DNA from 4 places in the Brevibacillus sp. HB1.3 genome. Region 1 is predicted to be linked to each of the others. Evidence: riboswitches for the same ligand, from Rfam matches in the RefSeq annotation. Region 1 holds a riboswitch; each other region holds the start of a gene.
What was found. A riboswitch is a leader RNA that binds a small molecule or an ion and turns the genes downstream of it on or off. The one in region 1 is predicted to bind cobalamin.
Positions count from the first base shown of each region.

Region 2: linked by a shared signal. The riboswitch ahead of HPY31_RS25885 (ABC transporter substrate-binding protein) and the one ahead of metE (5-methyltetrahydropteroyltriglutamate--homocysteine S-methyltransferase) in region 1 are both predicted to bind cobalamin.
Region 3: linked by a shared signal. The riboswitch ahead of HPY31_RS14605 (energy-coupling factor ABC transporter permease) and the one ahead of metE (5-methyltetrahydropteroyltriglutamate--homocysteine S-methyltransferase) in region 1 are both predicted to bind cobalamin.
Region 4: linked by a shared signal. The riboswitch ahead of HPY31_RS08145 (ABC transporter substrate-binding protein) and the one ahead of metE (5-methyltetrahydropteroyltriglutamate--homocysteine S-methyltransferase) in region 1 are both predicted to bind cobalamin.

Region 1 covers NZ_JABMIT010000001.1:990,510-998,238, forward strand. Annotated here, with positions in the region: gene HPY31_RS04675 (MFS transporter) at 1-1,050, opposite strand, end outside; gene HPY31_RS04680 (helix-turn-helix transcriptional regulator) at 1,166-2,005, shown strand; gene HPY31_RS04685 (acyl-CoA thioesterase) at 2,167-2,643, opposite strand; gene metE (5-methyltetrahydropteroyltriglutamate--homocysteine S-methyltransferase) at 2,667-4,958, opposite strand; cobalamin riboswitch at 5,104-5,302, opposite strand; gene nrdF (class 1b ribonucleoside-diphosphate reductase subunit beta) at 5,389-6,339, opposite strand; gene nrdE (class 1b ribonucleoside-diphosphate reductase subunit alpha) at 6,394-7,729, opposite strand, start outside.
Region 2 covers NZ_JABMIT010000015.1:61,415-69,143, reverse strand. Annotated here, with positions in the region: gene HPY31_RS25905 (CocE/NonD family hydrolase) at 1-846, opposite strand, end outside; gene HPY31_RS25900 (dipeptidase) at 871-1,914, opposite strand; gene HPY31_RS25895 (heme ABC transporter ATP-binding protein) at 2,139-2,951, opposite strand; gene HPY31_RS25890 (FecCD family ABC transporter permease) at 2,948-3,961, opposite strand; gene HPY31_RS25885 (ABC transporter substrate-binding protein) at 4,031-5,050, opposite strand; cobalamin riboswitch at 5,221-5,420, opposite strand; gene HPY31_RS25880 (M24 family metallopeptidase) at 5,433-6,527, opposite strand; gene HPY31_RS25875 (alpha/beta fold hydrolase) at 6,652-7,422, shown strand; gene HPY31_RS25870 (ABC transporter permease) at 7,478-7,729, opposite strand, start outside.
Region 3 covers NZ_JABMIT010000005.1:345,495-353,223, reverse strand. Annotated here, with positions in the region: gene HPY31_RS14620 (spore germination protein) at 1-684, opposite strand, end outside; gene HPY31_RS14615 (GerAB/ArcD/ProY family transporter) at 674-1,774, opposite strand; gene HPY31_RS14610 (quinone-dependent dihydroorotate dehydrogenase) at 1,926-3,017, shown strand; cobalamin riboswitch at 3,152-3,345, shown strand; gene HPY31_RS14605 (energy-coupling factor ABC transporter permease) at 3,488-4,252, shown strand; gene HPY31_RS14600 (energy-coupling factor ABC transporter substrate-binding protein) at 4,249-4,533, shown strand; gene cbiQ (cobalt ECF transporter T component CbiQ) at 4,530-5,327, shown strand; gene HPY31_RS14590 (energy-coupling factor ABC transporter ATP-binding protein) at 5,324-6,172, shown strand; gene HPY31_RS14585 (hypothetical protein) at 6,228-6,392, shown strand; gene HPY31_RS14580 (DIP1984 family protein) at 6,677-7,138, opposite strand; gene HPY31_RS14575 (hypothetical protein) at 7,337-7,729, shown strand, end outside.
Region 4 covers NZ_JABMIT010000003.1:118,359-126,087, reverse strand. Annotated here, with positions in the region: gene cobU (bifunctional adenosylcobinamide kinase/adenosylcobinamide-phosphate guanylyltransferase) at 203-769, opposite strand; gene HPY31_RS08155 (ABC transporter ATP-binding protein) at 782-1,558, opposite strand; gene HPY31_RS08150 (FecCD family ABC transporter permease) at 1,567-2,604, opposite strand; gene HPY31_RS08145 (ABC transporter substrate-binding protein) at 2,606-3,601, opposite strand; cobalamin riboswitch at 3,758-3,905, opposite strand; gene HPY31_RS08140 (MBL fold metallo-hydrolase) at 4,058-5,002, opposite strand; gene HPY31_RS08135 (pyridoxamine 5'-phosphate oxidase family protein) at 5,159-5,743, shown strand; partial or broken gene HPY31_RS08130 (MerR family transcriptional regulator) at 5,791-6,549, opposite strand; gene HPY31_RS08125 (hypothetical protein) at 6,686-6,856, shown strand; gene HPY31_RS08120 (manganese-dependent inorganic pyrophosphatase) at 6,906-7,729, opposite strand, start outside.

The DNA.
Region 1 (7,729 bases):
AAAGGTGAAAACCATATACAACCCGTTCAATCTGCTTCTAGCGGTAGCAGAAAGTTCGAATATTTTCGCTTGACAAGCAACCTGATTGGCTTGTGTAGAAACCGTTAGCAACAATGCACTACCAATCAATCCCGGCAGCCAATAAGCTCCAACCGCGGAGATCAGGAACGAAGCCATAGCTGCAAGCATGCAAATTTTATTGGCAAGTGCTGCCCCCCTCCTGTCAATGATCAGTCCAATCAATGGAGTGGCGACAGCGCCTCCGATTCCGACCAACCCAACCAATCCAACAACGGCACTGCCGTATTCGTACGGGGGTGATTGAAGCAAGAATCCTATCGTAGTAAAAAAGACACTAAACGATCCAAATACCATACCTTGACTCAAACAGGCGCTCTGGAGTACTTTTTGCTTCACGAACAGAGGCCTCAACGAAAGCAACAACTGGCGGTATGGTAATGCTGTCTCACCTTGGCTTTGGGGAAGCCGAAACCGAATAAGGAGAGTAAGCAACAACATGAAGCCAAAGGAAATCCAATACATCACTCTCCAGCCCCATATGCTATCAACAATGCCACTAACTATCCTCGCCCCCAATATTCCGCAGACAAGACCGATGGCCACCGTCCCTAGTAACTTCCCCCGATTGCGATCATTTGCCATACTAGCAGCTAACGGAACGATAAGCTGCGGTATAATCGTCGTTATGCCTATCGCAAAATGACTTACGATTAACCACGTTAAAGAACTAGATAGTGCGGCCGATAAGAGCGACAATGAAACCGCCAGCAACAAGAAGACAATCATTCGCCGTCTTTCAAACATGTCTCCCAATGGAACTAAAAGGAGGTTCCCGATTGCATAGCCTACCTGGGTAAGAGTCGTCACACCTCCTATCTCTGCTACGGTTGAGTCGAATGTTTTCGCCATATCGACTAGTAAGGTCTGGTTTAAGTAAACGTTTGCCACGGTAAACCCGCAGGTTATTACCATAAGAGCGATCAGACCTTTCGATGGACCAGATCTGATTAACTGTTCCAGAATGATCACCTCCTTTTCTTTATTCGTAAACCCTACAGTTGTAAGATTAAAGTACGAACAATACTATAAATAGAAGCCTATTAATCATAGTATTAAAAGTAACAGGATTAGGCGGAGGGATGAGATGAACATCGATAAGGACAAACGAAAAGAATTGGGGTTGTTTTTAAAATCGCGGCGTTCCCGGCTTTCTCCAGAGCAATTTGGTTTGTCCAAAGGTCCAAGAAGGAAGGTTCAAGGCTTACGGAGAGAAGAATTAGCGCAGATTGCTGGGATCGGGCTTACGTGGTATACATGGCTGGAGCAGGGAAAAGACATTCAAGTGTCGGCCCAGGTGCTTGATAGTCTTGTATCAGTAATGAAGCTCGATACTGAGGAGCGAAATCATTTGTTTATGCTCGCCCACGGGAAACTGCCTGTTGAACAAACAACCTCATTCGAGGCAGGAATTACAAAGATCATGCAAAACTTCATGAACGATTTCGAAATGTGTCCGGCTTATGCAACGGATCAGCGGTGGGATATATTGATGTGGAATAAAGCTTCACAGTTGGTATTCGGGGATTTTGAAAAAATGAATAAGAAAGAACGTAACGCAGTTTGGCGATGTTTCGCGTCAACCGACTATCGAAAACTTATTGATGATTGGGAAAGCCACGCCAAACGGCTTCTAGGGCAATTTCGTTCTACCAGTACACCGTTCGTCGGGGAGGATTGGTTTAAAGAGCTCGTCGGCGAACTGATGGAACTCAGTCCTGAATTCAGAGAATGGTGGCCGCGTTACGATATACAGGGTACTCCCATCGGGACAAAACAGATCAATCATCCGACTGCGGGTACGATGACGATGGAGCATATAACATTTCGAGTATACGATGCGCCCGAGTTGAAATTAACCATTTATCGCCCTTTAAAAGAGAACGATTCAGTTAAAAAAATGAACCTCTTGATGAACGGTGGGTAAAGTCTGTGCCTTCTGTACAGTACCACGCACGTTATCGGTCGCTACATTCAGTCAACGAGCGGTCAAGGTAAAATTTTGAAAAAGAAAGATGCCTCCGGTGACCTGTTGCAACCAAGCTCACCAGAGGCATCTATTCGTTATAGCGGTGATATTGTTCCCCCTTACATCTCTACCTTCCGCTTCCTTCTCAATACATGGCGTTCCTTCGCTTTTTCATACTGTATGCGCTCTTCTTCTGTATCAGGAATGACACCAGGAACGATCGTCGGCTTTCCTTGATCATCGAGGGCAATCATCGTCAGATACGCGCGTGCTGTCATGCGCTTTTCCCCGGTCAACAAGTTCTCCGCTTCCACTCTCACGAATACTTCCATCGATGTCTTATGGGTCCAGGTCACATATGCCTCCAGGTTGATCGCTTCCCCTGTCTTGATTGGCGCGAGAAAATCGAAGGAATCGCTGGATGCAGTGACAACAGGCTTACGGCAATGTCGCATAGCTGCGATGCAGGCGATTTTATCTACATAGGCCATGACTTTCCCGCCGAAAATGGTATGGTGGTGATTGGTATCCGGTGGCAAGACGAGATCAGTCAAAAAGGTTCTCGATTGTTGGATCGGTCGTGCTTCTGTCATCATTTGAGTGGCCCCTCTCATCGCGTTCACCTTCCCGACTGAGCTGTCAAACGATTCCGAATCGCCTTCGTTGCCGCAACCATGTTTCGTAATGACTGAACGGTTTCTTCTCTTCCTCTCGTCTTCAGCCCGCAATCCGGGTTTATCCAGAATTGATCCGGTGGAAGTACTTGTACGCCTCGTGCTACCATATCTTCCATTTCTGAAACAGCTGGAACTCGGGGGCTATGGATATCATATACGCCGAGCCCGATGCCTTTATCATACGTACCTGTTTCGAATACAGACACGAGCTCTCCGTGGCTACGTGAGGTTTCAATCGAGATCACATCGGCATCGAGTTCGCTGATGACGTCCATGAAATCATGGAATTCGCAATAGCACATATGTGTATGAATCTGGGTGCTCGGCGCAACAGTGGAAGTCGCTAGACGAAACGCTCTGACAGCCCATTCAAGATAAGCAGCTTGCTCTTCTTTTTTGAGCGGAAGTCCTTCGCGCAGCGCTGGTTCATCGACTTGAATCATGAGAATCCCCGCTTCTTCCAAGGCTTCTACTTCTTTTCGCAATGCCAACGCGATTTGTTCGCACACTTCTTGTCTGGAGACATCGACTCGAGCGAACGACCAATTCAGAATCGTTGCTGGGCCCGTTAACATCCCCTTCATTGGTTTGGCGGTCAATGATTTTGCATACACACTTTCCTTGACCGTCATTGGTCCCACAAACTCCACATCTCCGTAAATAACAGGTGGCTTCACGCAGCGCGAGCCATATGACTGTACCCAGCCGTTTTTCGTGAACAAAAAGCCATCGAGCTTTTCGCCAAAATACTCAACCATATCTGTTCGTTCGAACTCACCATGGACCAGGACATCCAGACCGAGCTCTTCTTGTATTTTGACCCATTCCTTGATTTGCGCCTGTATGAAAGCGTCGTATTGCTCCACTGTCCAGTTCCCTTTTTTAAACTGCTGTCGGGCTTGACGAACCTCTGCCGTCTGCGGGAAGCTTCCGATTGTGGTCGTTGGCAACAGCGGCAGCTTCCACGTATTTTGTTGAATCTCTCGACGTTCGAGATAAGGAACACTTCTTTCAAGTTTGGCAGCAGCGATTTGACGTAAAGCATTCTTCACTTCTAGACGATTCCTCGCTGGAGATAATGCGAGCTTCAGCAAGTCCGCTTCATTTTGAGCGATCTCTTTTGAAATGACGTACTTACCATATCGGAATCCTTGGACTAAAAGCTGTACTTCCCCTAGTTTTTCGTCGGAAAACGCCAATGCAGACACGACTTCCTCTGGCAATTCGCTCTCTGCTTCAACTGTTACAGGCACGTGCAACAAACTGCTAGACGGCTGAAGCCACAGCTTTTCGAGTGGAACGATCTCAGAAATTTCATTGACCAGCTCCCATTTCTCCTCAATGGACGCACGCCATATGTTACGACCGTCGATGATTCCCGCTGCGAGAATCTTGTCTGCTGGAAACCCGTGTGTTTTCAGATGAGTCAAATTGCGCTTCGCTCCGTGTACAAAATCAAGACCGATTCCTTTTACCGGTAAGGAAACTAGCTCCTTGTACCAATCCACCGCTTCAAAATAGGTTTGCAGCATGCATTGTAGATGAGGTAGTGCTTGACCGATTTGCGTATAGATACGCTTGATGATGGCGCGTTCTTGCTCAGAAACATCCAGTACAAATGCAGGCTCATCGATTTGCACCCATTCCACGCCGTGCAGCTCTAACTCCCGGAGAACGTCTATGTAGAGCGGAACGAGTTGATCCACGACGATCTCAAATTCGTTTTTCTCATATCCTTTAGACAATTTGACAAACGTATACGGGCCTACAATAACAGGCTTTCCGATGATGCCATACTTTTCTTTGGCCTCCAAATAGGCCTGGAGAGGCTTGTTCTCGGTTATGGCTGGTTGTCTTTCACCGAACTCCGGGACGATGTAATGGTAGTTCGTGTTAAACCATTTCGTCATTTCGCTGGCGACAGCTTCCTTCGAACCGCGAGCCATGGCGAAGTATGTGGCTAATGAAACCGGGCCTTCCTTGTATTCATAACGCTTGGGGACCATTCCAAACATCACAGCCATGTCCAGCATGTGATCGTAGTACGTAAAGTCACCCACAGGGATCAGCTCGACCCCTTTTTCCTGTTGACGCAACAGGTTTTGGTGTCGGATTTGCTCCATTTGCTGTACCAGGCTTGCCTCATCGATGGTGCCTGCCCAAAACGCTTCCAATGCCTTTTTCCACTCGCGGTTCTTCCCGATCCGTGGATATCCCAAATTGCTGCTTTTCATGAGCTTCCTCTCCATTCTTCATTCGATCTTGACTTGAATCCGCCCAATAAAAAAGGCATCTCCAACGATCAAAAAGAACGTTAGAAATGCCAAATAAGCACTGAGATCACAGCATCCTAACACCTCCCTATCTCCCGTAGGTTAAGCAGTGTCGTCGAAACAGGCAGGTCTCCTGACTTTGGGATCATCATCTGCACATGCCTTCCCAATCCGTTTGGATCAGTGGCTAATAAATGTGCCGACTCCCCTCATACAGTGGCGGGACCGTGTCGGATTCTCACCGACTTCCCTTTTCATCCTTGGTCGATTTTGATAACCAAAGAACCTGTTCCCACTCCTATGAAATTATCATGGTTCTGTGAAGTGCCCCAGAAAACGAGCAGGGCAGCATACTGTTCATACAGTAACACAGAATCCATTTTTTGTCATACTAAAATCTAAAATCATCGTCGGTCAACGGCTCAACGTTTAACGTACGGACATAACCATTTCCTTTTTTCGAGAAGAAGTCATGCTGCTTCGTCTGCGTGCGAATGCCGTTCAGCACGATTGGGTTCACTTCTTCCTCCGGGAAGAGCGGGTCCAGCCCCAGATTCATCAATGCCTTGTTCGCGTTGTAGCGCACGTAGGCATGAACCTCGTCAGCCAATCCGATTTCGGTATACAACGAAGTCGTATAGGCCTCTTCATTTTCTTGCAGCTCATGCAAAAGGGCATACAGTTCCTCTTTTGCTGCGGTCTGCTCGACCACACTCAGACCTTGATAAACTTCCTGCGCGAGAACGCCGACATAGAGTCCGTGGATGCTCTCGTCACGAACAATCAGGTCGATAATTTCCCCGCTGCTTGTCATCTTTCCTTGACCCGCCAAATAGAGCGGATAGAAGAAGCCGCTGTAAAACAGATAGCTTTCCAGGAAGACGGACGCTACCATCGCCATGTACAAGTCTTTCGGTTTCTCAATTTCTTGATAGCGTTTGGAGATGAGGGCCGCTTTCTTTTGCAGATGTGGATTGTTTTCTACCCACGAAAAAATACCGTCAATCTCCTCTGTCGATGCCAGCGTTGTAAAAATACTGCTGTACGATTTGGCATGGATTTGCTCCATCATGCCCATGAATGCGAGAACCGCTTTTCTTTGCAGTCCATCGACATGCTCCATGATCTTCGGCATCCCTACTCCGCCTTGAATCGTATCCAGCAAGGTGAGACCGCCCAATACTTTTTTATACGTATCCCGTTCAGTCGCACTGAGCTCCATCCAGGCCATCTTGTCATCTGACAACGGAATCTCATCATCCGTCCAAAACTGCATGATGTTTTGATTCCAAAACGTCATCGTAAAATCGTCGTCCGGCCTGTTCCAATTGACTGCTTTCATATGGCGTTCCTCTTCTCTTTTTGCTTGATGCTTTTTCTTTTATAATCGCGTTCACTAAACAGCGCAGCTAATGCACTCTTCTACAGTCAAATGCTTCGTCCGCGTATAGTAGAGCGACTTCAGACCTTTTTTCGCTGCGTAAATATAATAGCGAGCCAGTTCTCTGGTTGAAATGTTGCTGTTCACGTGCAGCACAGTCGAAATTCCTTGGTCGATGTGCTCTTGAATTTCCGCAATCAGATCAATCACTTTGAATTGGTCGATCACATACGCCGATTTGTAGTAAAAATAGTTTTCCTGAGACAAGTACGGCATCGGGTAATACGTCGTAGAGTTGGCATACGTTCTCGTTTCGATATGCTCAACAATCGGCATCACGCTAGAAGTCGCATTCTGAATGTAGGAAATGCTCTGTGTCGGTGCAATCGCCAAACGGTACGCATGATAAACGCCATGCTTTTGCACCTTTTGCTGTAGATCCGCCCAATCCGCTGGCGTCGGAATGTGCATTCCTTCAAAGAGAAGCTTTGCTTTTTCCGTCCGCGGGCTGTAATCGTTCGTCACGTACTTGTTAAAATAAGTGCCTTTTGCATATTCCGATTGTTCAAAGCCCAAGAAGGTCTTGCCTGTTTCCTTGGCAATTTCCATACTTTTTTCCAAGGAGTAGAAGTTCATCATCATGAAGAACGTACGGGCGAAATCTTTTGCTTCTTCACTTTCGTAAACGATTCTGTTCTTTGCCAGATAGCCGTTCAGATTCATCGCACCGAGACCTACGGAGTGCAGCTCGCGGTTGGCCTTTTGAACGCCTGGAGCGTTTTCTACGCGCGTCATGTCACTCACGGCTGTAATGGCTTCGATTCCTTCGTGGACGGATTCACGGATCATTTTGCGTTCCATCACGTTGACAATATTGAGCGATGCCAGATTGCAGCTAATATCGCGACGAATGATATCCATCTCGCCGTAATTGGTAATCGTCGAAGTCTCCTGTAGCTGGAAGATTTCCGTGCACAGGTTGGACATTTTTACCGAACCGAGATCTTTCAGCGCATGGTTGTTGTTCGCATTCGTTTTGTTCATGATGTACGGATAGCCCGATTCCATTTGGATCATCGCGATTTTGGTCAACATCTCGCGTGCGCTCATTACGGTCTTTTTCTTAATGCGTTCGTTTGCCAAGAGCTCCTCGTACATCTCATCGAGGTCCATATCATCCAGATGCACACCGTATTCTTTGTACACGGAGTACGGAGCAAACACAGTCAATGGTTTGTTTTCCTCAGCCAGCTTGTAGAACACGTTTGGTACGATCAGGCCGATGGACAACGTTTTGATGCGGGCTTTTTCATCCGCATTGATTTTTTTGCAATCGAGAAACTCGTTGATA
Region 2 (7,729 bases), on a different contig from region 1:
TTGCACATACCCCACATACGAGCCGCCGAGCATCCCGATGCTGCCATCCGACCACTCCTGACTTGCGATCCAGTTGAGACTGTCGTCTCCATCATTGCGCTCGTGAACGAGTGGAATCCACTCTCCCTCGGAATCTTCTCGTCCGCGTGTATCCTGAACAACCAGCGCATATCCGCGTGCTACAAAGGGTAAACGGCGAAAAATGCCATCCATCCGTCCATAGGGACTGCGCATGAAAATCGTTGGAACTCGCTGTCCTTCCGCCAAGCCCGCAGGCAGCCAAACCTCGGTCGCCAAACGAATGCCATCCCTCATCTCTACATCATGCCTACCCAAATGATGTACACCGTAGTTAACTTCAGACAGCAGAGGGTCCTGCCACATGGTAAGTGGCGTCAAATTCTCCCACCCTGTTTTCGCCAATATGACACTATCACCGCGACCTGTCAGCACAAATGCGATGACTTCGTTTTCACAAATGATCAGGTCAATTGGCTGCGCCGTTTCGCGTACCGCCCAGATCCACGCTTGCTTTTGCCCTGCGGGACCTGTTCCTTCGATGGATAGATGGCGTTGGTAGTGCCCTCCGTTTTCCAAAAATACGACTTGTTCGCTCTCCCAGTCGATTCGCTCCCATTCCAGCAGCTTTTGTGCCAGAGTGAGGAGAGGCAACTCGTAGGCGGCTTCCCCTTCAATCAGTTGTGCAAATAGACCGTCAGCCACAACACCCTTATCCCAACCTGTGCTTCGATGCCAAACTTCCCCATCCTCAAAACGTATGTCAGCTACCTTGATACCAGATTGATAATAGCCAAAAGAAGCTAGTGTAAGACCAGTCTGTGCCATCCGGCATTCCTCCTGTTATCGGATCTACTTCCACACTTGCTGATACACTCTGAGGAAATTACCACCCAAGATTCCTTCGATTTCTGTATCCGTGTACCTACGCTTCATCAGTTCACGCGTAATATCAGGAAGAGACGCATGACCTTTTACTACGTCAAATGGCATTTCTTTGGTTTTGGCAATCTTGTCCAAGGGCAAATATTTCGTCAAATCATCGCACAGGTCTAGGCCTATACCGATGTACCTTGCTCCGACAAGCTTTTTCATATAGTCAACATGATCTATCAGTCTCTCGATAGTTGCATCGGCGCTGTTAGCCGCTGTGAACATGCTAAACGCATTCAACCCGACAAGTCCGCCCTTTTCTGCAATCGCTTTGATCTGCTCATCTGTCAAATTGCGCATCGTCGGTACGACTGTTCGGCTGTTGGAATGAGAAGCAATCACTGGCTTTTCAGCGATTTCCATCACGTCCCAGAACCCTTCGTCATTCAAATGGCTCACATCGATGACGATCCCCAGTTTTTCCGCTTCTTCGATAAGACGCACACCGAAATCGGTAATGCCGCCTTTTTTCCCTTCGCGCACTGGTGCAAAAAAGCTACCGTCCCCAACGAAATTGCGCCGACTCCAAACCAGCCCCATCATCCGTACTCCGAGCTCATAAAAGACACGCAAGAGACTCAAATCGTTATGCAGCGGCTCTGCCCCTTCCAACGACAGAATGAACGATACTTTTCCCTCCGCTCTTGCCCGTTGCAAATCATCCAGATTTTTGGCGATGACGATGTGCTCGGGTGACTCAGCCGCCTCCGCATGCATTGCGCTAATCTGGTTGAGCGCCTTGCGCAGACTCATCTCCGGTACAAAAGCATCCTCGACGAACACGGCTGCCACGATGGAATGCACGCCCCCCTGCTGAAACCGTGGCAAATACTCTGTCTCGATCATTTTGGTTCGACCGTATCCACGCTGAATCTCCACATCCATCAGCAGATCAAAATGCCCATCCAGAACGTGAACACCGTCATGAAATTTGCGCGCCTGTTCTCTCGTTACTTCAGTCATACGGGTCATCTCCCATCTTGTTCTATGGATTTTTCTTACCAACAAATTCGCGACGTATTGCACGGCTCCTTTGATCAATAAGAGAACCTTTGCATCTAACTGATAAAGCCCCGACAGTTGGAGCGAAGTTCTCTTCCGCTTTTACTGCCGTCGGCTTAACAAAAAAGGACGCCAACTAGGCATCCCCCCTTAATGAAAATCAAAGAAACTCAACTTGCCCCCTGTCAGTTGGCTCCACTCATTACCTTCTGGATAGATGGTTTCACACAGATCGCTTCCGAGTAGAAATATACATGCTTTTTTCCAGTAATAGGATGGGTCGTCACTTCTGTCTCTACTCCGAAAACATCCCGGATCAGAGTAGGTGTCAAGACCTCCTCTGGCGTCCCCGATGTAACGATTTCCCCGTCACAGATCACGTACAGACGATCACAGTACATCGCTGCAATATTGAGATCATGCAACGAGGACAACACCGTAATCCCAAGATTTTTGACCAGATCCATCACCTGCAACTGGTATCGAACATCCAAATGGTTCGTCGGTTCGTCAAGGACAAGGAACTGGGCTTGCTGCACCAAAGCTCTGGCAATTAACACCCGCTGCTTCTCCCCACCCGATAAACTGAAAAAGCTGCGATCGGCATATGTATGCATCCCTACCCGCTGTAGTGCTTCTTCACAAATCTGAAGGTCTTCTGCGTTATCCGACTGAAATAGTCGTTTATGCGGAGCACGTCCCATATTCACGATTTCGGTTACCGAAAAATCAAATTCAACAGAGGATTCCTGCCGTACTGCCGCCATTCGCTGAGCGTTTTGACGCGAGGTTAGCTTGTATACGTCGTCGCCATCCAGTGAAATCCATCCCGAACGCGGCTTTAGTACCCGATAAATACTTTTTAGCAATGTGGACTTCCCACTGCCATTCGGCCCGATCAGTCCCACAAACTCTCCGGAGCGCACCTCCAAACTGACGTTGCGCAGGATTCCCTTTTTCTCCAGTTCGACCGATATATTCTCAACCTGCAAATTCATCGTCCGCTACCTCCAAAGGAATAAGAACTCCGCAGCATCAACCAGATAAAGAATGGACCACCACACAGCGCTGTCAAAATACCAATCGGCAGCTCTTCCGGTGCAAATGCGAGCCTGGCGACTACATCAACCCAGATGAGAAATATCGCGCCAAACAAAGCGCTGACAGGCAGGACACGTCTGTGATCTGATCCGACCATCACACGGACGATATGGGGCATCATTAATCCGACAAAACCGATTGATCCCGCGATGGACACGATCACACCCGTGAGCAGTGCCGTGATCACCAAGAGTAGCTTGCGGAATTGTACCGTATTAACTCCCAATGTTCCTGCTGACTCCTCGCCCATCAGCATCGCATTGAGCGAGCGGTATTGGGCTATTAAGACGATGAGACAGATGACGACAATCAATGTAGGAATCGTCAGGTACTCCCATTTGCCGCCAGCCAGACTGCCACTTAACCAAAACAGGACCGTTCCAATTCCATGCTCATTCGGCGCTGAAAAAACAAGGAGACTAGTAATGGCCGACAAGATCGCAGATATCGCAATTCCAGCCATGAGCAGGCGTACCGTCGAGTTTTGTCCTCCAATACGAGATAGCGTAAAAATAAGAATAATGGACACGAGGGAGCCTGTAAAAGCGCCAAAGGTTAACGCATACTGCCCGTACATGCTGAATGCTCCGAAAATAATTACCGAAGTAGCTCCAACGGAAGCACCTGAAGATACGCCTAACACATACGGATCAGCCAGGGAGTTGCGAACTAACGATTGGATCGCTACTCCCACGACAGACAGACCTGCGCCGACGATCGCCCCCAAGAGTACACGCGGAAAGCGAATATCCCAAATAATGGTTTGCTCCCCTTTGGACCAGTCCACCTCAATCCATTGAGTCAACATCGGAATTTTTGATAAGGCGATTTTCCATACCGTAGTCGGCTTAATCTCCACCGATCCGAGCGTAACTGCGAACGTAATCGAGAGGAAGAGTCCGACCAATAAAGTAATGATGATAGAAGGTAACTTGATCTGTTGCAGTGCTATTCCCTCCCTTAAAAGGGGCGTACTCTATTTGAATTTATCCGGGTAGAGTCCTTCCGCCAAAATTTTCAGCGCAATCGGTGCACGAACGCCTTCAGAAGCCGCAGACAAGGGCAATACCATCAGTCGTTGATTTTTAATCGCCGGGATATCCGCCAGTTCTTTTTTGGTCAAAAGGAAATGACGCTTTTGCTCAACAGTTCTATCCCCGTAGTCTACGATAATAATCACGTCTGGATTGCGACTCACTACTTGCTCCCAACTGACCTCTGCCCAACCCTTTTGAATATCGTCAAAAATGTTCTTGCCGCCAGCAGTCTTGATTAAAGACGTCATGTAGTTGTTGGCTGCTGTGAACGGTTTATCTTCCCCGTTGTCGTACACGAACACTTTCAGCGGCTCGTCCACCTTGCCAATTTTACTAAGCGTTTGGTCCATTTCACTCTTCATTTTATGGATCAAATCATTGGCTTTGTCTTCCACACGGAAAATGCGTCCAATATTCGTAATGTCAGCAAACACATCGTCAATAGTCGGTCCAGGCATGCTAGAAGACGCTTGCAGATACGATTTGATGCCGACCTTTTCCAAATCCTGCATCGATCCTACTCCCTTTTCACCGAATCCGCTTTTCCATCCGGCGTACACGAAGTCTGGGTTCGCTGCCAACAGCACTTCTTTCGTAGGATACTTGTCAGACAGTACCGGAATCTTGTCGTAATCTGCTTTTAACTCTGGAAGAATTTCATCGTCCAGGTAAGCGGTTCCGACCATTTTATCAGCCAGGCCCAATGCCAGCATGATTTCCGTGACGTGTTGGTTCAATGTCACGGCACGCTCAGGTACTGTTGGATAGGTCATTTCGATGCCATTATTGGTGAGTGTTACAGGCTTACTCTCTGCTGCTGGAGCAGCCGTTTGTTCTGTTTTGGCTGGGGCCTGCGGTGTTGTAGTGGAACCGCAGGCTGAAACCAAAAGCATGGTAGCTGTCAAGATACCGAAAGCTAGTCCTTTCATTACTGTATGTGTTTTGTTTGCATGAAACATCTGTAATCCCCTTTTTCTTTTATAAATGTTGTAGTAAATCAAATGCTTCCACAAAAAAAGCACCCCCCATTTCAATCGGGAGGCGCATGACAAACGTAGATATAGCCATAACAGGCGCAAAGGCGCCCTTTTATAGACTGCTTCCACATCTGCCCCATCCTCGTGGGTCGATTGTAAATGATCGCATGGCAGGTCTCCTGGCTTACGGATCAACACACCTAGCTACCTTCCCATTTTTTGTCTCGCAAAAAACAGTGGCTATTCGCTAGGCGCTCCTCGTTACAGTGGCGGGACCGCGCCGGTTTTTCACCGGACTTCCCTTTTAAGCTGACGGCATATGCCATCCAGCACCATTCGATACGTATTCAATTTTCATGATTTTTCATTCGTTGATAGAAGTCAGTTTTTTCGGGAACTGCGTGAGTATTTCAACGCCTGTTTCCGTAACCAAAACATCGTCTTCAATCCGCACGCCGCCTACTCCTGGCAAATAGATGCCCGGCTCGATGGTAAAGACCATTCCTGGACGAAGCACTTCTTGGTTCTGGCTGTGAACAGACGGATATTCATGTACATCCATCCCTAGTCCATGCCCAAGGCGGTGCATGAAGTATTCTCCGTAGCCTTTTGCAGTGATAACGTCACGAGCGGTTTTATCCAAATGCGCAAATGTCACACCGGGACGAATCTCAGCAATTGCCGCTTCGTTAGCAGCCAAAACTGTCTCGTAAATTTCTTGTAGCTGGGCACTGATCTCGCCTACAGCAAAGGTACGAGTAATATCGGATACATATCCGTTCGCAGCTACCCCGATATCAAACAAAAGCAAGTCGCCTTCTTGCACTTGGCGCGTTCCTGGCTTCCCATGTGGCAAAGCGGACTTCTCCCCTGCCAACACCATGGACGTAAAGGATGGACCTTCTGCACCCAAGCGCTTCATCTGGAATTCCAGCTCCGCTACGATTTCTGTCTCGGTCATGCCTGTCTTGACTTTTTTCAAGGTCTCACGCAAGGAATCCTCGACCAACTGAACAGCGTGCTTTAGACGATCCACTTCGTCCGCGGATTTGATCAAACGCATTTCACGCAGTGGCTCTTCCACGTCCACATAGCTCGACGCCAGAACAACTTGTCCAAGTGCTTCATAGCGCTCGACAGTCATATGACTTTTCTCAATTCCGAGCTTCGCCAAGTTCGCTGGCAACACTTGCTTGAGAATTTCATACGGATTTTGGATATCCGTATGTGTATGGATATCTTGAACGAACGAAGCCTCTGCTGCTGCCTCACGATCAAGAGCAGGTACAATTAAGGAAGGCTTTCCTTCAGCAGGAATAACCAGACCCATAAAACGTTCATGCGGGTCAGTAAAAAATCCGGTCAAATAGTAGACGTGCTTGGGAGAGGTAATCAACACCGCGTTCAGCTCTTGCTCTGTCAAAAACGTGTGGAGCTTCGAAATGCGCTCTTGAAACAACTTCTTCACCCTGCTTTCACCAATTATTCTATTGCGAGAATACCACTTCCCCATCAAAAAAAGAAGAGTTCAATTGCAAAATCTACTTCGGATCGGACAACCTAAGGGTGGGGTGAAAACAAAAATGGAACAAATACTCGTCCATCAGGATGGCAAGCAGTTTGCTTTTCACATATCGGGGAAAGGCCAGCCGTTATTGTGTATCCATGCGCCATGCATCGGCTCTATCAATTTTGTTTATCAGCAAACACTCGCAGATACTTATCAGCTCATTGTCCCTGATTTGCCCGGACATGGTGATAGTTCGCCCATGGAGAAGCCCTATTCGATTGGGGAATTGGCAGAACGACTCCATAAGCTGATCCCGTCTCTCGGCATTGAGCGTCCCTTTATTTTGGGGTACTCCCAAGGTGCTTCTATCGCCCTTGAATATTGTCTTCGCTATCCTGATCATGCACGAGGCGGTATACTCGTGAGCGGTTTTTCTGAAGTGAATGACCTGTATTTGCATGGACGATTCTGGATGGCGCAGGCATTGTCGATGCTTCACGGAGTTCCTCTTCTTGCCCGTTCCATTGCCTCCTCACATGTCAATAGCCCAGAAATGCGGGAAAAATGGACGGCGCACGCCTCCAAAACAGATCCCACTAGCTTAAAATACCTTTACGGTGCCGGTCATCGCTATCAATGTACAGAGCGTCTAGGCGAGATCCAGCTTCCGATTTTACTTGCCTATGGCGAACAAGATAAACGTATGCATCATTATGCGCAAATGCTTACGATGAAATTGCCAAAAGCAAGACTCGAGATGATCCCAAACGTAAGGCATCAGGTAATCACGAAAGCTGCGCCTGCTTTCAATCAGTTGTGCCGCACCTTCATGGAAGAGGGATAAATAAGAAAGACAGAAGGACGGTATCTCCATTCCCTTCTGTCTTTTTACAATTGGACTAGCTCTTCATCCGCGGGTCAAGTGCATCACGCAAGCCGTCCCCAATTAAGTTAAAGCCGAGAACTGTCAGCATGATAGAGAGCCCTGGAAAAATAACGGTCCATGGTGCTTTCTGAATGTACTGACGTGAATCAGCGAGCATTTTTCCCCATTCTGGTTCTGGCGCTTGTGCTCCCAGTCCGAGAAAGCCAAGTGCAGCTGCTTCAATAATTGCTGTTGCGATCCCCATCGTCCCGGTCACAATGATGGG
Region 3 (7,729 bases), on a different contig from region 1:
CACGATGACCTTGCCTTGCAGCAGCATGTAGATCGCAAAATCAGGACGTCCCGTATAATTAACCAAGGGAAACACCGAACGAGTGTTGTCGCTCAGCATTTTTTCCAGAATGGCGCTGTTCACAATTTTTTTTGACGTACATTTGCGTAGTCTTTCGCGCATCATCTCTACCAGATCTTCAGATACCCCGTCTGTGATATACATTATGCCGACTCTTGTGCGTGAACGCGTTCCGAGAATAAAAGGCTCATAAGCCAGGGTAATGGTTCGCATACGCTTGCGAATGAGAGCAACGTTCGTGGAAATATCCTCAACGAAACCGTCCCGGGGACCTTTGATCGAAATCTCCGTATTGGCTTCCTCAGTGCCGCGCTCTGGCCGCTTAGAAATATCCCAGGCGAAGGGAGGAGTATCACCAATAAAAATCAGCAAATCTCCAGCAAAAAGTCGCTCAATCCACAGCTCTGAATCCGTGAAAAGGGGGATGAGGGGCAGAGAGCGCAAATCCCCCTCAGTCAGGAAGCGCTCAAGCTGTGGCAATGCTGTATCCTGTAATTGACGAATGTCTGAAAGCCCTTCACAATAAAGCATCAACACAGGCTGATCCTCGGTTGTGACCATGCTCATAAAAATAATGTCCGCACAATGCGCGAATTTTTCCCGCAGTTCCTCTTCAAGGGTCATAAGGGGTCTCCTCCTGTCTGGATGGTTTGCGCAGGGAAATCAGGATGAGTGCGAGTGTGACAATGATCATAAGGACGAAGTAAAGCGGATAGTATACGTGCGTGAGGAAGGAAACGAACTGCATGTCGCTATACGGGAGGCTGGTAAAGGCGATCATGCTCCCCCCGAGAAACAGGATCGTGTATTTGCGCTGTTTTCTGGTATGGATCGTGAGTAACTCCCCCAGAAGCAGCAAGCAGATAGTGATTCGAATAAAAGCGCCAGAGAGCCACTGGAAAATCGAGAAGAACTCCATATTTTCGATGTCTTTTCCAATGGTGAGGAGCCGCCATTGTTCAAATGCCGGAAAACGTTGACGGGCAGATTCGACAGGTCCGAATTCTGCAATCGCCCCTGTCAACGGACTGAGTGTCAACAGAACCGTAATGCCGAGCATAACGAAATAGTGTACGAGGCGGAGTGGCTTGCGGATGTGATGCTGAAGCAATAGCAACAGAAACAGCTCGGTTATACCACCGCCAAAGTAGAGCATCCCCATTATCAGAGGACGATAACCGTTCTGGAAAAGCGGTAGTAAAAGACTATAATCCTTTTTGGGAATATTGCCAAAAGCGACAAAAAATCCAAGCAACACGACGATAGGCAGAAGTATTACTGCTGTAATTCCAACAGAGGTTATTCCCCCGATAGCTGCGAGCACACATAAGCCCATCAAGGCGAATGCAGTCACCCATTCGGGTGTTCGAGGCAGATAATTGACGGTAGTCCATGTCTGGGTATCGATCAGATTGGTTAACGCCATCAAATACAGGCAGATCATGATCGGAGTGAGCAAAAGGTGGCTGACAATATTTCCTGTTCGCTGCTGAAGCCATTCATACAAGGCTTGTTGTTTTATTGTTCGATTGATCACAAACAATAAATACACCCACAAGGAAAAAGGAATACCAGCAACCAACACGCTCAACCAAGCATCTCTTCCGGCTTTACTCAATAAGAGGGGAATGACGGTTACGTGGTTCGTAATGCCGATCGTCAGCATCATCACCATAATGGCTTGACCAATCCCGATTTTTCCGTCCACTTTCATGAAAGACTAATCCCCCTGTGCGTGGTGGTGCTGTTAGGATTTGCCTGCTTACTTGGAAATATGTATCACGTATAAAGGTTACATCCTCCCGAAAAAGTATGGTATTCTACTATGAGGTAAAAAGGTAGAAACGGAGTAAGGAGTGCAGCCGATGTATCAGCTCATAAGAAAATATCTGTTCCAGCAAGATGCGGAAGAGATTCATGAAAAGACAATTGGTGCCTTAAGGCTGGTGGAGGATTCTGCTCCAGGCAAAAGCATCCTGAAGATGATCTATCAGGTAAAAGACCAGCGGTTGGAGAACAAGCTGTGGGGAATGACGTTTCCGAATCCAGTCGGACTTGCAGCGGGTTTTGATAAAAATGCAGAAGTCTATCATGCGTTGGGTGCTCTTGGTTTTGGGTTTGTGGAAATCGGGACATTGACGCCGCAGGGGCAGCCAGGCAATCCAAAGCCCCGATTGTTCCGATTGCCGGAACATCAAGCTGTCATTAACCGGATGGGCTTCAACAATCACGGTGCGTATCTGGCTTCCCAGCATTTGGTCGATTACGCATACTCAGATGTTCCGATTGGGATTAACATTGGGAAAAACAAAGTAACGCCGAATGAAGAAGCGGCCGTCGATTATAGCAAATGTATGGACATGCTCTATGCATACGGTCACTATTTCGTGATTAACATCAGCTCTCCGAATACCCCGAATCTTCGTGACTTGCAGGAAACGGAGAGCTTGCGTCATTTAGTGCGTGCAGTAAAAGAAAAGGCAACTGAAATGGAAGGGCGTTCCATCAAGAAAAAGCCGATTTTGCTAAAAGTAGCGCCAGACATGTCGGATGAGCACATGCGCGATGTTGTTCATGCTGCTGTAGAAGAAGGCATTTCCGGAATTATTGCTACCAATACGACACTGTCACGCGAGGCCGTTTCCGGACATCGATTTGCTGAGGAAGCGGGCGGACTGAGCGGAAGACCTCTTACAGAGCGTTCCACAGCTTGGGTGAAGGAGATTTATCAAGAAGTAGGAGACAAGGTACCAATCATCGGTGTCGGCGGTATTTATAATGGGGAAGACGCCTACGCGAAAATCCGGGCAGGAGCCAGTCTTGTTCAGGTGTACACGGGGATGATTTATCAGGGCCCAGGTATTGCCAAGCAAATCAACAAAAAACTGCTCAAGCTCATGCAACGAGATGGTTTTAAACATATTAGTGAAGTAATTGGCGTAGACGCAAAAGAATAGATAGAACAAAGTACGCATAGGTAGATGGTTCCGTTTGTAGTGGGTCATCTACTTATGCGTTTTCGCTTATATTCTTCCGATTTATGTAGTGATCCGGTATAATGATGTGGGACAAACATGAATTGTCAGTCAATTGTATATAGTCGGCGTTAGGTGCCTTTATGTGACACATAAAGGGTAACAGGGAATCGGGTGAAAGTCCCGAGCGGTCCCGCCACTGTAACCAGGGAGCTCTCTTTGAGAAGGAAACCACTCATCTTCGTATGGGGAAGGACAAGGAGCGCATAGATCTGGAAGCCAGGAGACCTACCTAGTAGCCACACCCACAGAACCTTCGCGGAAAGGAGCGGTGAATACGAGGCAATGAGGCTGTCTAATCAGTCTGTTGTTTTGTGTGCACATCTCGTCCACTGATGGATGGGATTTTTTTGTTTGGAGGAAAGAATGAAAGTCAGTGAAGGAGGATAAACATGAATCGATCTCGTCTCGTATCTACTTGTTTGATGATCGCGGGCTTTGTCTTGTATTTTTTGCTCAATGAACCTGAGACAGGACATGCGATGCACATCATGGAAGGGTATTTGCCATTATCCTGGGCCTTATTTTGGTGGGCTGTGTTCTTGCCATTCTTTATTCTTGGGATTCGCTCGATTAACAAGATTGTAAAAGAACATCCCGAGATGAAGCTCCTTATTGGCGTTGCAGGAGCATTTGCATTTGTTTTATCTGCACTGAAAATCCCTTCGGTTACAGGCAGCAGCTCTCACCCGACTGGAACGGGCCTTGGCGCGATTATGTTTGGGCCTTTTGCGATGTCTGTGTTAGGGAGTATGGTGCTCTTGTTTCAAGCCTTGCTTTTGGCGCATGGAGGTTTGACTACACTAGGGGCAAATGCTGTATCCATGGCAGTGGTAGGACCCATGGTGGCATACGGAATCTATCGGTTGATTATGAAAGTGGCCGGAAGTCAGCGTCTGGCGGTTTTTGCGGCGGCGGCTTTGGCTGATCTCGCTACCTATGTGGTGACTTCGCTTCAACTGGCACTCGCATTTCCAGCTGAATCTGGCGGAGTGTTGGCCTCATTTGCCAAATTCGCAGGAATTTTTGCGTTCACGCAAGTACCGCTCGCTATTAGTGAAGGTCTGTTGACCGTTCTTGTTTGGAACTGGTTGTTATCTTATAACGCAAAAGAGCTTACACAGCTTCGTTTGCTCAAACGGGAGGAATCGCTGTGAAAAAAGGATGGAACTGGCTTTTACTCTTGGGGGTAATCGTACTGGCTACTGTCCCGCTATTGCTGGTGCAAGACTCGGAATTTGGCGGCGCAGACGGCGTGGCAGAGGAAGCGATCAAGGAAATCGCTCCGAACTACGAACCTTGGTTTCAACCGCTGATAGAACCGCCAGGGGGAGAGACGGAGAGTCTATTGTTTGCGGTGCAGGCGGCGTTGGGAGCGGGAGTGGTTGGCTACGCCGTGGGCTTGTACAAAGGTCGGTTGGATAAACGGAAAAAATGAACGGGTTGCAGCTTGATTCTCTCTCTTATCAAAACAGGCTAAAACATCTGCCGCCAGCTCATAAGCTATTGCTGGCGAGTGCAATGCTACTGCTCGTCCTGGTGGGACATGTATGGATGCAGATGGCGGTCGTGGTTTGGATGACGGTATGGGTAGTGGTGTATGCTCGTATTCCTGTCCGTATCTACTGTGCCTTTATGATCGTGTCACTCTCGTTTTTCGCGGCGGGGCTCCCTGCTCTATTAATTGAAGGGGCGAGAGCAGGAGGAGTTCAGGTCCAGGTTGCGGCAGCATGGGAATTCGGTTCGTATGTGCTCTATGTGCCGATGTCCTCTTTCAGTAAAGTTTGGATCTTATTTTGGCGGACCATGGCGAGCTTATCTTGCTTTGCTTTCCTTTTGTTTACCGTGCCGTTTGCCGAAATCTTGCAGGTGCTTCGCCGGCTTCATATGCCTGTTCTTGTGACTGACTTATTAATGATCATGTATCGGTTTATTTTTGTGTTGGTAACGATTTCTCACCAGCTCTGGATTGCCCAACGTTCGCGCGGAGGTCATCGCGGCTTCCGGGCGACACTTCGGGATGCAGGGGTTCTCGTTGCGCAATTGTTTGTCAGAGCGATGCGTAAATACGAAGCGCTGCACAAAGGAATGGCGGCAAGAGGCTTCGGGGAGAGCATGCAGGTGCTTTCGTTTCATACCCATGCCCGCTCGCGCCGCTATGAGTGGGAAGCAATCGCAGGCTGTATACTGCTGGTGCTGCTTGAGTGGTGGACAGGAGGTTGGCGGTTATGACATCACGATTGTTGGAGTTCATCGATTTGCAGTACACGTATCCGGGAGGGCGGGAACCAGTCCTGTCAGGGCTGTCCTTATGGATTCCAGAGGGGAAAAAATGTGTTCTTTTGGGGCGGAATGGCTGTGGGAAGTCGACCCTGTTCTTGCATGGAAACGGGATCATCGAGCCACAGCAGGGACAGGTGCTGTGGAAGGGGAAACCGCTTGTCTACAAACGGGCCGCATTGCAAGAGATGACGCAAAAGGTTGGCTTGGTCTTTCAAGATCCCGAGCATCAGTTGATCGCAAGCACAGTCGCGGAAGATATATCTTACGGTTTATGCAATCAGAAGCTGCCTGTGGACGTAATCCGGGCCAAAGTAGAAAAGGTGCTGGATGCATTCGGGTTAAAAGAGCTGGCAGAAGTTCCGATTCATCATTTGAGCCTGGGACAAAAACGACGACTGGCACTCGCAGGGGTCATGGTCATGGAGCCAGAGCTTTTGCTATTGGACGAGCCTACTGCGTATCTGGATCGCTATCAGACCAAAAATTTGCTGAGGGAGCTCGATGCCATTCACCGGCAAGGAACGACTGTTTTGATGGCAACTCACGATATGGATATTGCGTTTGAATGGGCCGAGTGGATTTGCATCATGGATGAAGGCAGGCTTGTGTTCGCAGGAGATCCGCAGGAGGCATTGGAAAACAGAGACATGCTGGAAAGCCTTCATCTGGGTATGCCGTTGCTCGTTGATGTGTGGGAGGCACTGCCTGAGCAGTGGAAGCGAGAGTTGGGCGGAAATATTCCACGTTCGGTCGACGAGCTGAGAAAAATGCTCAGTGTTCAGCGGGTGTGGTGAATGGAGTGGGCGCTTTCGGGTAAGCTAACCCCAAAAAGCCATGGAGGTACGCAGTATGGAACATGACTCTGTCTCAAGTTCATCTGTCCCGAATCATCAGGAAAAAGGAATCCCTCGCCAAGTGAAGGATGAACTGATGTATCAAGTGTTGGAGAAAGACATGACCACCGCTGAACAGGAAAAGAGAATAAAGGATGATTACCTAAAAGGAAAGGCGTAAATTTGCGCCAAGAAGCCCTTCTCGCCACATAGAGGCGCGGAGGGCTTTTTTACATGGAATGATCCCCGTACCCACCCTCGTCTGTCAGACAAAATCAACACACGGTAGTTACAATACCAAGTACGCATTACTCATGTCACATTACTGGGCGTTTTATGTGAGAGAGGGATTTGAACCCTCAAGGTTGCCCCTCGACCCGACCAATGAGTTTTCAACATTAACCCTGTTGAATGGGGACGTGTTCGCCTTTTGCCGACAGACTACCGACTTCCATGTCTCTTGCGTCAGGTTTCTTGCAGCTCCGTTAACCAGTTGAATTGTTGAATGCTTGCATCCAGTTCCCGGTACTGCTTGGACAGCTCGTCGACTTGCTTTTGCAACTGGGCAATATTAACAGTCGAGCAAATCTTGACCTCCGAACGGCTGTAGCGATCATGCTTGACTGTAGCTGCCTGGATTAGGTCGGCTAGCTCATTGCGTTTTGAACCGAGAACATCACGTTTGGTTAACGCATCGGAGAGCGTCATTGTTTCGTTAAAGCGGCAAGACGCATTGGTTCGATTGATTTGCTGAACAATACGCTCGAGCTGGTCAAACAACTGATACAGCTCAGATAAGAGATCGTCAGGATTTTCTGGAGGCTGTTCACCTTCCTGGACCTTTGCGCTGCGGTGCAAGCGGTCCCCCAACTGTTCGATTCGCTTTTGACAATCGGCACGAATGATTAACGCTTCCGCGAGTTTCACAACCGTAACCCCCTAAACCAATCTGATAGTTTATACGCTTGTTTGTTTGGTTAGTTGTGGTGAAAAAAATAAAATATGGTAAAAAATGATTTTCGCTGGAAAGGTAAGAAGATTTGTACGAATCTTGTAGGGATATGTCCATTCATCACGAATAACGTAAAGAAGGCACTTACTTACAATGGGAGAAGTGATGAGGTTGTGATTTCAACTTTGAATAAGACGCTATGCGTTCAGCAACTCGTAGAAAAATTAAGAGACAAGCAGCTTCTTCATGTACCAATCGCTGATCTTCGAGAATCCAATAAAGTGTTATATGAATACGTCAATCAGCTCAATGACTCGATTGCAATCATTCCGACTACGATTAATTCGGTCATTACAGGCGTCATCCGCTTCCAGGAAGGGTACTTTATTACCTTGGGCATGCTCATCTGGAAAGACGCCAACAAAAAAGGGGCGTTCAAAGAAGGAACGTTTCTTTTTTACAAGCATGACGCTCATGATTCGATTGAGGAGTGCGTCCATATTACCAATTCCATCGAAAATCACAATCTGATGGAGAGCCTGTTCTTTGCGTGCTGCGAGAGCAAG
Region 4 (7,729 bases), on a different contig from region 1:
ACTCATACAAAGGGCCTCGCTTTCGTAGTAGATTAGTCGTCTTCAGTGACGAGCGACTACTACGAAGCTAGATGTAGGAGAGGTCAAAACGTTTCCAGATCGTCCTATGGGGACGCATGGTATCCTGATCCCTTCCATGGCTTTTCTTGTATTATATCATAAAAAAGGTGAAAAGACGACTCGAAACCGTCTTTTCACCACGTTAAAATCGGAAAGCTTGTCCTTTTAATTCCACCGGAATCCCTGCTGTGACAAGAAAAACTTGATCGGCAACAGCTGCCACGCGCTGATTCATCAACCCCGCCAAGTCTCGGAACATACGGCCTAATGGATGTTGCGGGACGAGTCCATCGCCTACTTCGTTTGTCACCAGCAAAACGGTCACCGGGTAGTCTTTTAGCTTGTTTACCAGCACATCCACCTGCTGGAGCACACCCTCAAACGACTGCTCCTCCCCATCATGCAAAAGCCAATTGGAAAGCCAAAGGATCAAGCAATCAATCAAAATCACTGTCTGCTGTTCTTGTATGTCCTTTTGTGCTCCGAGCTTCGTCAGCCATTCTGTCAAAGCATACGGCTCCTCAATCGTTTGCCAAGGAAAGTTGGACTGCAAGCGGCGGTCTCGGTGGTACATGATCCGCTCTTCCATTTCCTCATCGGTGATTGGAGCGGTCGCGATGTAAACACCTGAGGAGCCCAAATGTGCCGCGTATTTTTCGGCAAACGTGCTTTTTCCGCTGCGTGCTCCACCTGTTATCAGTACGATCATGCTTTTGTCTCCTTACACTTGCGACTGCAAAATAATTTGCGGCAAATGATGGACAGGATGCTCCATGACAATCGGTCTGGTTCCGTATACAGCCTCTATTCTGTCACTTTGCAAAATGTCTTTTGGTGTGCCGACGCTTATCTGCTTTCCTTTATGCAGCATCAAAATACGATCGCAGTAGAGGGAGGCCAGATTCAGATCGTGCAGCACAGCAATGACCGTCACCTGTGTCGTCTTTTGCCATTTTCGCACGATATCCATAAGCTGAATCTGGTACCCGATATCGAGGTAAGTCGTGGGTTCATCGAGCAACAGCACCTGAGGTCTTTGGATCAATGCCTTCCCCAAAGCTACGCGCTGCTTTTCCCCACCACTCAACTGATCCAGTGTGCGCTCCTCCAAATGTTCAAGGCCGAGCATTTGTACGATTTCATCAATGAGCGATGCGACATCCTGCTTTTCTTCCCCCAGCCAATTCTGGTAAGGAAAGCGCCCCATCTCCAACACCTCTCGAACACGAAAGCCGACTGGCGGTAGCCCCTCTTGCTCCAATACAGCCAGTATTTTGGCAAGCTCTTTGCGTGGATAGGAATGAAGCTTTTTCTCCTGAAGCAAAATATCTCCTGCATCTGCCTTGATGACCCCTGAAATCATTTTCAGCAAGGTGGATTTACCGCTTCCATTTGGTCCGATAATGCCAAAAAATTCTCCCTTGTCCACGCAAAAATCGATTCCGTGCAAAACTGGCGTATCCTGATACGATTTTTGCAAGCTGTGCACATTGATCATTGCATACGTTACCTCTTCCTAAAGCGTTTATTTTGCTTCAACAAATACGCGAAAAACGGTGCACCCAGAAATGCTGTCACGACACCGAGCGGGATTTCCGTTGGACTTAGCAGCATTCTGGCGAGAGTGTCGGCCCACAGCACATAAATACCACCACAGATCGCGGCCATCGGCAGTAAAATTCGATGGTCGGGACCAACCAGCATACGCACGAGATGCGGTACCACCAGGCCAACGAACCCGATAATTCCCGCGATAGAAACCGCCGCTGCCGTCAGGAGAGTCGAGACGACCAGAACCACTAGCTTCGTTCGATCTACATGGACGCCGAGATGCGCAGCCTGCCGCTCTCCTAACGCAAATAGGTTCAAGGAACGCGCATAGCTTACCAGCACGATTCCGCCTATGACCAAGTAAGGAATCAAGACATACGTAAAGGCCCAGCCCCGAAATGACAGGCTACCCATCAGCCAGAACACGATCTCATTCACCGTCTGGTCGGATAGCGACACCATAAAGGAAACGAGTGAGCCGAGAAAAGCCTGCACCACAACACCAGACAAAATCAGGGTCTCCGTTTGCAGCTTTCCTTGGGTGTTCGCCAGTCCGAGTACGATCCATAAACTGAGGAGTCCTGTAAGAAAAGCGACAACAGGCGTGCTCCATGCACCCAAAAAGCTGATTTGCAAGCCAAACAGGATCAAAAAGGCTGCTCCGACAGCAGAACCTGATGCCACGCCCATCGTAAACGGATCTGCGAGCGGATTTCGCAAAACTCCCTGAAAGCCCGCTCCCGCAAGAGACAAGCAGGCGCCAATCAAAACAGCCAATACAACGCGTGGAAAACGAACCTTCATGACAATTTGCTCAGATGACTCCGGCCACGTTACGGTGGTCCACTCAGACAAGCCAGGGATTTGATGGAGCAGGATGAGCCATACTTGCGAAATGGGGAGATGTGCCGCCCCCATCGAGATACTGATGACTATTGATGCCAGGAGGACGAGACAGCTGACTCCTCCCCATAGGAACAATCGTTTCTTCATTTTATTTCACCAAGTCTGGGTAAATCGCCTTCGCTACTTCGATCAAGCCTTGTGTAATACGCGGACCGGGACGGGACAAAATATTTTGGTCCATGCCAAAGATTTGTTTTTCACGAATCGCCTTCATTTTATCCCAGCCATTACGCTTGGCGATCATATCCTCCAGCTTGACGCCAGTCTTTTCATCGGTAATTCCGCTCGCATACAAAATGACGTCTGGATCGTTTTGCAAAATCTTTTCTTCACTGATCGGATTCCAGCCCTGTGTGTCAGAAGCAATGTTTGTCGCTCCAGCCAGTGTGATGAGTTCGTCCATGAATTCACCCTTTCCGACTGTCCAGCCTGGGGAAAACTCAAGGTATACCTTTTTCTTCTCTTCCGGTTTTACATTTTTCACTGCCTCTTGAACGTACGCGATATCCTTCTTCATTTGCGCGACGACTTTTTCGGCTTGTTCTTGTTTGTTAGTGATAACTCCCATCGCCAACACATTGTTTAGGATGTCATCCATCTTTGTTGGATGGGTAATATAGACGGGCATCCCGAGAGATTTGAGCTTGTCAGCCACTGGCTTCTCCATCGAAATCCCACCCACGACCATATCTGGCGTTTGAGCGAGAATCGCTTCTTCATTCGGTTTGACGACGCCGCCAATTTTCGGTTTTGCCTTCGCCGCTTCTGGATAATCATCATAGTCTGAGACAGCTACAATCCGATTTTCCAAGCCTAATGCGAACAAAATCTCTGTCTCGGCAGGTGATGTGGAGACGATTCGCTCAGGAGCTTTTGCAAAGGTTACTTCTTTTCCTGTCGCATCCTTGACTGTCAACGGATACGTTGTTTGTTTTGCAGGCTGCTCGGCTGTATTCTCTTGCGGTGCTGTCTGCGGTGCACTTGTTTGTCCACCAGGTGCTGGCTGGCTGTTATCGTTACCCGCACAACCTGCGAGGCTCGCCGCAACTAGTAGTGGGATCATGAATCGCAAAGAACGTTTCATATGTAGAACTTCCTTTCTGCGTGTCTGATTGACTGTACCTTCCAATAAAAAAAGCGACCCTTGCTTCCATTCGGAAATCAAAGGGTCGGCACCTCAGGGCAAACAGACAGGATGGTCTGCTTCCTGAAATAGGCCGATCCTTTCCGCGAAGGCAACAGGCACGAAAACAAACAGGCAGGTCTCCTGGCTTACGGCTGTGGAACGAGCCGATTTACAGTGGCGGGACCGCGTCGGATTTTCACCGACTTCCCTTTTCACCCGATCTTTTTGAGAAAGACGAGGCACCTATTTGCTGTTACGTTTTGAAATTATCACAGTCCATGACTCATCCTACATCATAGCATTCCTTGGATGAAAAAAGAATGACAAATACGTAAGCCAATACTTTCTTGCCTGCTAAAAATGAAAACGCCTGAACAAAAAGTTCAGGCAACTGGAATGCTTTTGGCAAAGCTTTTACCCTCGTTTGTGCAAATAATCCAGAATGCCCATGGCGCACACCTGAAAATCGAGCTTGAGTACTTCGAAAACTTCGTGGTCATCACTGATGCCTTGTGACTGTAGATGCTCAGAGACTCGTTCCAATAACTTACGAGACAGATCAGCATATGCTTGTCCAGCAGCAAGTGTTGATTCTCCTTCCGCCACAAACACAGGGAGCCACTCGCGTATTTGGCGGTACACATCGTCTACCTGTTCAGACATCCCAAAATGACCAAAGTAAATGCGATTCAGATTGCGCGCTCCAAATCGACGTAGAGACGCTAACATGGCATCCGGATCAAACTGATTCGGAGAAGTAGATGGTAGCACGAGGTGCATGCCGTCCTTTTTAAGCTGCGGATAAAGTACACCTGCCGTATCACCTGTGAACATGCCGCGGCTAATGGGATCGTAGATGCTGAAGTGATGATTGGCATGCCCTGGTGAATCCAGAAACTCCAACACACAATTCGCTCCGATCTTTAGTGTATCCCCGTCTCCACGAATCAAAATCCGCTCTTCGGGAACAGCTTCAATCGGATCAAACAATCTATCAAAATCATCATGATACACCGCTCTCGCTCCTGCGATCAGTCGGCTTGGATCAACGAGGTGACGTGCACCTTTTGGATGGACAACGATCTTTGCGTTTGGGCAATCCCTTAGAAAAAGTCCCACTCCTCCCGCATGATCCAAATGAATGTGCGTCACAATGATGTATTTTACTTGTTCCGGGGTAAAACCGAGCTTGGCGAGGCCGGCCTTGATGTATGGGACGGAAGGGCTTGGCCCTGTTTCGACCAAAGTCAGTTCTTCTTCAGCGATGACATAAGTCCCCGTGCGTTCCGCCCAGCCCATATCGAAACCGTCTATTAAATGGATGCGCTCCCCTAAGGAAATTGGCTGTGATGATTGCATGTAAATGCTCCTCCTTTTCAAAGGTGATTTTGTTGCGAGAATATTTACACTTTATCACCTATTTGGCACGCACTGGGAAAAACAACACAAATTCTTCATCTTTTCATCGTAATATGAGGGTAGTAAAAACAATTCCTTTACCTGGAGGGGTGCAAAATGGGTCAGCTTTTTTCTGAGTTACGACCTGAGCATGAGAAGTTTATCAAGAAGCAGCGAATGTTCTTCGTTGCCTCTGCTCCGATGGACACAGATGGTCACGTGAATCTTTCACCGAAAGGGTACGATTCCTTTCGCATCCTATCGCCTACGGAGGTGGCCTATTTAGACCTGACTGGAAGCGGAAACGAAACCAGTGCACATCTACAGGAAAATGGCAGGATTACACTCATGTTTTGTGCATTTGAAGGCCCCCCTCTCATCATGCGCTTATTTGGCAAAGGAGCGGTTATTCTCCCAGATTCACCTCGGTGGGATGAGCTGGTAAAGGACTTCCCGCTTCTGCCTGGTGCTCGGCAAATCATTACCGTAAACGTACAGGAAGTAAAGACTTCTTGCGGCTGGGCTATCCCCTTCTATTCCTACTCAAAAGAACGCGACACCCTTCAGAAATGGACCTTGGCTAAAGACGAACAGGAACTGCTTGCTTATCAAAAGGAAAACAACGTAGTAAGCATGGATGGCTTGCCAACGCCCTTGGGACAAAAGCTTTTTCCCGCAGTAGGTGGGGATAACGAAGCGTAAAACGCAAAGAAGCTGCCTTGCTCGCAGCTTCTTTGCTTGAAAACTCTTTACTTGCTGGTATAAATGACCACTGCATCGCGGAGAAACGCGGCTACACCTGGCTGTTCCTTGTCATAGTAAGCAGTAAAGCGCGGGTCATCGACGTACATCTGGGCAACACCTGCGTGCGCTTCTTTGCTTTAGCTGTCCCAATAAAAGCTTAGCCATTGACGGTGAAGATCTGCTGCTTTTTGCGCTAATTCATGGGCAGGATCACCTGTCGAAAAAGCCTGCGCCAAGGTCTCGTGCAGCTCTGCGTTCAATTTCTCCAGCGCGGCATACTGTTCTTCTGTCATGCCTTTGACCATCTGATTCGATTTTTCGATTTGGTCATTTCCGTATTTTGCTCGAATTTCTGCCCCGTACTTCTCTTCATTCTCATCAATCATCTTTTGCTTGAAGCCTTCAAATTTTTGTTTGTCCGTCATCGTACCTGTCCCCTCTCTCTGTGCTAGTGTCAAATCGACATTGGCGATTAACGCATCCAATTGCGCTCGCCTTTCCAGGAGCTTCTCGCGGTGCTCCCACAGTGCTCGGTCAGCATCAAAGGTTGGTGAATCCAGGATCTCCTTGATCTCCTCCAAGCTCACACCCAGCTCGCGGTAAAAAAGGATTTGCTGCAATCGATCAACCTCAAGCTGTCCGTAAATGCGATACCCTGACGAATTGATTCTCGCCGGCTTGAGAAGGTCAATTTCATCGTAGTATCGGAGCGTCCGGGTGCTGACACCCGCCAGGAGTCCTAGCTTTTGCACCGTATATTCCATCTTCATTCCTCCTGACAACTTGATCGTACACATTTACGGACCGTCAATGTCAAACACATTTTCACAAAAAATTGGCGTTACTTCATTTTCATTATTTGCTAAAATATAGGTAAAGCCATACAAGGGGGGGACTTCGATGCTCTATATCATCGGCTTCATTGTAGCCATAGTCGGTGCTGGATGGGGATTAACAGGGTTGCTCAGTCTTAAAGCAAGAGATAAACATGCTATCACCCATTACACTGATGATGCTTATGCCCAGCAAACCTTGTTCCAGATGCATAACAACCCTACCCAAGGAATGTAAAAAAGAAAAGTGGCTGCCCGCATCATGTGCATGGCAGCCACCTTTCTTTTTACAGAGCTTGGAATGTATCAGTCAATACCGGTACGATTTGCTTCTTGCGGGAGACAACGCCCTTCAGAACAGCTTTGTTGTCCACCAATGTTACTTGGTACGCTTTTTCTACCGCTTGTGTTGCGCTACCAAGAGCGATCGCAACAGAATCGTTGTTCAAGATATCCGTTACAACAAACACGAACAGGTCTAAACCTTTTTCAGCGATGTTTGCGTTCATAGCTGCTTCCAGTTCGCCTTGGCGTGCAAGTACATCATTGACATCAACTGCATTGACTTGTGCGATTTCTACTTTCGCACTGCCCATTTGGAACTCTTTTGCATCCAATGAGAGCAATTGTTCGATTGTTTTGTCGCTCAGGTCTGCCCCCGCTTTGAGCATGTCCAGACCGTATGCTTCCAGATTGACACCTGCGATTTCAGCCAGTTCATGAGCAGCCGCTACATCTTGCTCCGTGCAAGTTGGGGATTTCAACAGCAACGTATCCGAAATGATAGCAGAAAGCATCAAGCCCGCCATCTCTTTTGGAATATCTACGCCGTTTTCTTTATACATTTTTTTCAAAATGGTAGTCGTGCATCCAACCGGCTCCGCACGGAAATAGAGAGGATTGCTCGTCTCAAAGTTCGCAATACGGTGATGGTCGATCACTTCTACCACTTGCACTTGCTCAATGTCATTCGCGCTTTGTTGGCGCTCATTGTGGTCTACAAGGATGACTTCATTTACTTCATTCGCCACTGTTTCTACGAGGCGCGGCTCTTTTACTTGGAAGTAATTTAACACAAACGCTGTTTCGCTGCTGATTACACCGAGACGTA